DNA from 3 places in the Cohaesibacter marisflavi genome. Region 2 is predicted to be linked to each of the others. Evidence: riboswitches for the same ligand, from Rfam matches in the RefSeq annotation. Region 2 holds a riboswitch; each other region holds the start of a gene.
What was found. Region 2 has a riboswitch for cobalamin ahead of ACKPCT_RS22795 (SLC13 family permease). Riboswitches for the same ligand answer to the same signal wherever they lie in the genome.

Region 1: linked by a shared signal. The riboswitch ahead of ACKPCT_RS07900 (DUF4198 domain-containing protein) and the one ahead of ACKPCT_RS22795 (SLC13 family permease) in region 2 are both predicted to bind cobalamin.
Region 3: linked by a shared signal. The riboswitch ahead of ACKPCT_RS07920 (DUF1636 domain-containing protein) and the one ahead of ACKPCT_RS22795 (SLC13 family permease) in region 2 are both predicted to bind cobalamin.

The regions. Positions count from the first base shown of each region.
Region 1 covers NZ_OY762534.1:1,495,419-1,497,617, reverse strand. The annotation lists gene cobN (cobaltochelatase subunit CobN) at 1-55, shown strand, start outside; gene cobO (cob(I)yrinic acid a,c-diamide adenosyltransferase) at 52-681, shown strand; cobalamin riboswitch at 767-988, shown strand; gene ACKPCT_RS07900 (DUF4198 domain-containing protein) at 1,144-1,935, shown strand; gene cbiM (cobalt transporter CbiM) at 1,965-2,199, shown strand, end outside.
Region 2 covers NZ_OY762534.1:4,915,620-4,917,818, reverse strand. The annotation lists gene ACKPCT_RS22800 (aminotransferase class V-fold PLP-dependent enzyme) at 1-497, shown strand, start outside; cobalamin riboswitch at 633-839, shown strand; gene ACKPCT_RS22795 (SLC13 family permease) at 1,220-2,199, shown strand, end outside.
Region 3 covers NZ_OY762534.1:1,501,643-1,503,841, forward strand. The annotation lists gene cobW (cobalamin biosynthesis protein CobW) at 1-857, opposite strand, end outside; gene ACKPCT_RS07920 (DUF1636 domain-containing protein) at 867-1,283, opposite strand; cobalamin riboswitch at 1,419-1,632, opposite strand; gene ACKPCT_RS07925 (RpiB/LacA/LacB family sugar-phosphate isomerase) at 1,836-2,199, opposite strand, start outside.

The DNA.
Region 1 (2,199 bases), 1.7 Mb from region 2:
CAATCTGGAAGAAAACAAGAAACCAGCCACTCAGCAGGAAGGGGAGTTCCTATGAAAAAGACAGACGGTATGACGCAGGAAGAGCTCGACGCTCGCCATGCAGAAAAGATGAAAAAGAAAAAGGCCGCGCGTGAAAAAATCCTCGCCACCAAGACCGAGGAAAAAGGCCTGATCATCGTTCATACGGGCAAGGGCAAGGGCAAATCCACCGCCGCCTTCGGCATGGCCTTCCGCTCCATCGGACACGGGCATAAGATCGCCGTCATCCAGTTCGTCAAGGGTGCTTGGGATTCGGGCGAAAAGCGCATGCTGGAAAAGTTCCCCGAGCAGGTAACGATCAAGGCCATGGGCGAGGGCTTCACTTGGGAGACGCAGGATCGTAACAAGGACATCGCCAATGCCCGCGCAGCATGGGACGCGGCAAAGGAAGCGATTCTCGATCCGGAAAACCGCTTCGTGCTGCTGGATGAGTTAAACATCGTCTTGCGTTATGACTATCTGCCGATTGAGGAAATCGTGGAGTTCCTGAGCGAAGAAAAGCCAGATGATACCCATGTTGTTATCACCGGTCGCAACGCAAAGGATGAGCTAATTGAAATTGCGGATCTGGTGACCGAAATGACGCTGATCAAGCATCCGTTCCGGTCTGGTATCAAGGCACAGGAAGGCATCGAGTATTAGGAAAATTGCTGATTTAATTCAGCTTTTCTGTGTCCAAATCATAGGGCGGGCCAAAGGCGAGTTGACATGCCTTGCTTGCAATCCTACACATGAATTGTTCGATGGTTTTTCTCGTCCAGGCGTGATGAGAAAATGAAAAGGGAACATGGTGAGGCTTACCCATCAGGGACCGACTCCATGGCTGCCCCCGCAACTGTAAGCGGCGAGCGATTGATTAGAGAAATCCACTGACACCGGGGTGTTGGGAAGGTTTAGTCAATTGCTATGACCCGTGAGCCAGGAGACCTGCCATCAGACTGGTACAGGCTGAATAGTCAGCCTTGCCGCCTCTAAACAAGACGCCGGGGTGAGCGTTGGGTAGAGAGATAGTCTGGTGCCCTATTTTACACCAGCAGTCCCTTGCCGATACTTCCATTCCCACAGCGTCTCCAAATTGGCTTGTTGCCGACAGGAGATGACTCTATGCATAAATTACTGACAGGGGCGCTTTTAGCTTCCGCCCTCATGGTTTCCAGCGCCGCTAATGCGCATTTTCAGCTGGTCTATACCCCACAGGTTAATCTGGTCAAAGCGGGCGATGTTCCGCTGAAACTCATATTCTGGCATCCGTTTGAAAATGGCCATGTTATGGATATGGGCACGCCGGAAGCCTTTTATGCCCTGCATAAAGGCAAGAAGATTGACCTGATGGACACACTGGTGCCCATGCGTTTTCAGGGCTCAGCCAATGACGCAGATGCGTTCGACGCCAGTGTGAAGGTTAAGCGCAGCGGCGACTATACGCTCGTCGTGCGGCCTGCTCCCTATTATGAAGAGAGCGAAGATATCTATATCCAGCAGATCGCTAAGAGCTATCTGAATAAGGGCGGGCTTCCCACTGATTGGAATGAACCCGCTGGGCTCAAAACCGAAATAGTCCCGCTCAACAAGCCGACCAATATTCTTGCCGGATCCACTTTTACCGGGCGCGTCCTTTCGCAAGGCAAGCCGGTGGCAGGTGCTGAAATCGAAATTGAATATATCGCAGCTGCGCCAAACATGGAAACCAACACTCCAGGCGAAGTGAGCGTGGATCCTGCTCCGGGTGGCGCTGTGGTCGCTCTTTCCGATGAGAATGGCTATTTCACCTTCGGTATTCCAAAGGCTGGCTTCTGGGGCTTTGCGGCTCTTGGTATAGGGCCTGATACCGAGTTTGAAGGCAAGGAGCTTTCTCAGGATGCTGTTATTTGGGTGAGAGCTTATGACCTCAAATAGCCTTCCATGTCACAGCCGGAGGGTGCGCCATGCATATCGTTGATGGTGCTCTTTCCAACGAGGTGCTGATTGTGGGGTCCGCTATGTCCGCAGTTGGCATCGTCGTAGGCTTGCGGAAGTTGACGATGGACCTCATTCCGGCTGCGGGTGTGCTCAGTGCAACATTTTTTGTTGCATCGCTGATCCATGTTCCGCTGGGATTTTCGAGCGTGCATCTCATCCTGAACGGTCTGGCCGGGATTATTCTCGGCTGGGCTGCATTTC
Region 2 (2,199 bases):
ATGGCCTCAGCCTGTTTTACGCCGCTCCCCAATGGCACCACGCACGCCCTTTGGAGGAAACATGGCTGGGACGTGATGGGGCCGAGGCGTTCGAGAATCTGGTCAACTACACCGATCAGTACCAACCGGGCGCCCGTCGCTTTGACATGGGACAGAAATCCATTCCGACCATACTGCCAGCGGGCCTTATCGGCCTGCGCCAATTGGGAGATTGGGGCATAGAGACGATCGCCACCTCTCTTCGCAGTATCAATGAGCGCATTGCCCAATTGCTGGAACCGGTCGGGTTTCAGCCCGTGCCGGAAGCCTTCCGCAGCCCGCATATTCTGGGCGCCTCCTCAGAAAAAGCCCTCTCGCCCAGCATCACCGCAGATTTGGCTGCCAGAAAGATCTATATCAGTCGCCGGGGTAATGCCTTGCGCTTCGCTCCACATCTGCATGTCACAGAAAGCGATCTTGAGCAACTTGCCGACGCAATCAAAACGCTGTGCCCTTAAGCGACCAGCCAGAAGGCACGCACCGAACATCAAGACCAGTGGCACTTGATGCGCTAAAAACTCAGGAAAGGCGCTCTAAATCTGTGCGCCTATCGCACACGTGAACGAACTTCCGTTGACATTAGACTTTAGATGGAGAGAATGGCACTTATCGGTTTCCTTATGGAATGAAAAGGGAATCCGGTGCGTGACCGGTTTTCATCGGCCATAAATCCGGAGCTGTCCCCGCAACTGTAAGCGACGAGTATTCCCCATGATACCACTGGATCAGGAAGGATCCGGGAAGGTGGGAGAGTATGACGACCCGCGAGCCAGGAGACCTGCCGATCACTGTTTCAACCAACCCGGGCGGGGCGTCCTGGTAGAGGGTAGCATGGCAGATCTGTTGCTTCCGCTTGCTGAGAAGGCGAGCCACATTGACCGTTCCATTCCCACCTCCTTGAGCCCTGTCGCAAAAGGAGCACGGGATTATGCTTGATGCCACAAACTCTCCCCCAAAGACCCCAGGCCGAAAGTGGTACCACCAATTGAAAACCGATCATTCAGACCGTTTCGTTGGTCCATTTCCAGAGCTGCGCTTGAGCACCCACCTGTAACCCATTTTTAGAAAGCGGGCCGACTTGCAGGTATTTGCCATTGCAGGGAGCAGACATTTTGTCCCTTTGCTCCCTTAAATGCGCTGTCCTTGTCAGTTCTTTGCCTCATCCAACAGGAAGTAATTTATGCCCTGGGATATGATTTTCACCTTCATCGTGCTCGGCGTCGCGGTGGTTCTTTTCCTTGCCGACAAGCTACGACTGGATCTTGTCGCCATCATCGTCATGCTGTCTCTTGGCCTGAGCGGCGTTCTTACCCCTTCGGAAATGCTTTCCGGCTTCGGCTCCACCGTGGTCATTCTGATCGCCGGCTTGTTCATTGTCGGCGAGGCGTTGGCCCAAACCGGCATCTCCTATGCCGTGGGCGACAAGATCGTTCAGATTGCCGGCGACAAGGAATGGAAACTGATCACACTGCTCATGCTGGCTGTTGCTGCGCTGGCGTCGGTCATGAGCGTTACCGGCTCGGGCGCTATCTTCATTCCGATTGCCATTCGTCTGGCCAACCGGGCAGCCATCTCGCCTTCCCGCCTGCTTTTGCCACTGGCCTATGGCGCCCTCATCGGCGGTATGCTAACGCTGATCGGCACGCCTCCCAACCTTGTGGTCAATGCGGAGTTGCAAAAGGCTGGTATGGAGCCGTTCAACTTCTTCATCTTCACCCCCATCGGCCTCATCATGCTGGCAATGGCCATCATACATATGCTCATCTACGGCCGGTTTCTGCTTCCCAGAAAAGCCAGTGGCGAACATGTGACCAACAAGGGTCGACGGACACTGCAAAGCCTGCTGAGGACTTACGATATCGAGGACAAGATTGTTCGCCTCACCGTCAATGCCGAGTCAAAGCTGGTGGGAGAAACCGTGGTCAGTGCCAGACTGCGCAGCGCCGTTGGCATCACACTATTTGCACTGGAGCGCAGAGGCGAAAAAGGCGACAAGCCTGAAGTGATCTCGGTGGATACGGAAACGACCTTTGAGGCAGACGATGTCCTGTTCGGCGTTGTCGATGCGCCACTATCCGAGGAAGAGGCCGCCTTTCTGGGAGTAAAAATAACGCCCCTGGGGGAACATGACTATCACCTTTCAGCGCGCGAACTCGGCAT
Region 3 (2,199 bases), 1.7 Mb from region 2:
GCGACTACTGCGGAATGGAAGTCATCATGGTCGTGATGGTGGTGATGATGGTGGTGGTCATGATCATCATCGTGCTCGTGATCGTGATCATGGTCGTCATTGTGATGGTGATGATCATGCGCGGCTTCTCGGCTGTCGAGATCTTCTTCCGCGCCCGCTTCAAGGCCCAAAAGCACAGCGGTCGAAACATTGCCATTGGCCGAGTGAATGGTTTTCACCCCATCGCGCCGATGCTCCGCAATGATCGCTTCCACCCTCGCCATGGCATCTTCATCAATGAGATCAGCCTTGGAAATCACAATCATGTCCGCGCATTTGAGCTGATCATTGAAGAGCTCATCAATCGGATTTTCGTGATCGATTGAGTCATCCTGTTCCCGTTGACGCACAACGGCCTCTTCATCGACGCTATAGTGGCCTTCGCTCAGCGCTGCGGCATCGGCGATGGTAATCACGCCGTCGACGGTCACTGAAGCGCGCACGCTGGGCCATTGGAAGGCCTGAACAAGAGGCAGAGGCAATGCAAGACCAGACGTTTCGATAACGATATGCTCCGGACGCGGTTCGCGCTTGAGCAACATTTCCATGGTCGGCAGGAATTCGTCGGCCACCGTGCAGCAGATGCAGCCGTTTTTCAGTTCGACAACATCGTCTTCGGTGCAATTGGGATTGCCGCAGCTGGAAATCATTTCGCCGTCGAACCCCATATCGCCAAATTCATTGACGATGAGAGCAATTTTCTTGTCCCCGGCCTGTTCAATCAGATGGCGGATAAGCGTGGTTTTGCCGGAGCCGAGAAAGCCGGTCACAACGGTGGCTGGAATTTTGGGCGATGACAGAGGAGCCTTGAAAGACATGATGAGCCTCTAGGAGTCGTTTGAGAATTCAGAAGGGAAAGGATGTAACCGGGCGATGGTGTTCTTGCGAATATGCTGCGGGCGTTCGCGCCATTGCGGCAAGCCGTCTTCAGCCTCGACATAGCTTTTTGCAAAGGCAACAAGATCGTCGACCCTGTCGGCGCTGCTGTCGAGTTCTCCGACGACGAACTGATATTTGTCCTTTGCCAGAAGAGCGACAACACAGCTGCGCTTGCAGCTGCTCATGCAACGGGCGGCCTGAATGACGAGTTGGCCATCCAGATCGGCATCGGCCTTCACAGCGGAATGCACCGCGCCAAGCAGCTTCTCGCCCTCAGGACATTCTGTGGCTAGTCTTTCCGGATTCTGTTTGACTGCCGCGCTGTTGCAAGTGCTGCAGATTTGCAAAATTGCCTTATTTTTCAAAGCATGATCCTAACTTCGCATCAAAGCATGAAGGCTTTTGATACCGAGTTCAACGAAACACGCCGATAGCAGGGAGGGAAAAGCAAGGAAGCAAAAATCAATTTGCCTCATCTCCGATACACCCCGACCGGTTAGTGAGAATAGTGGTGGCTGGCAGGTCTCCTGGCTCACGGTCTTGCGCCCTGCTCCCTTCCCAAACCCTTTGGTTCAGTGGTTACAAAACAAGGCAATCCGCTTACAGTTGCGGGGGCAGCCATGGCATAGGCCCCGAGTTGGGTCGTCCGCACCATGTTCCCTTTTCATCTTCCCTGAGTCTGTCTAGGGAAGAACCATCCGATCTCTTTTTGCGTGATTGGCCCGCTGATGTCAATCTTGTTCAAAATCATTATGGTGCCTGAGGCTGGAATTTCTCCAAAGTGATACTGCGGCAAATTCGAGACCAAGACAAAGAAAAAGCCCGATACCGGATGGATCGGACTTTTCACGATAAATCGAAGCGTAGCGGCTATTTAGAGGCACTCAACAACGCTTTCGGCTTGCCTTCATGCCGGACTAGCGGTTACGCGCATCCAATTCGTCAACAGCATTGACGTTGCCTGCGGAGCGCCCGTTGACATCAAAGAATTCCGTATTTTCAAAAAAGGTATCCGCAATGGTTTTTGCCAATTCAGCACCGATCACCCGTGCGCCCATCGTGATAATCTGGGCATTGTTGGAAAGCGCAGCGCGCTCGGCGGAATAAGTATCATGGCATTGTGCAGCCCGGATGCCGTGCACCTTGTTGGCTGACATGGCAACCCCGATACCGGTGCCGCAGCAAAGAATAGCGCGATCATATTCGCCCTTCACAACGGCAGTCGCGACGCGTTCTGCCATGTTGGCGTAGAATGGATCGGCTTGGCCCGCAACCCTTGAG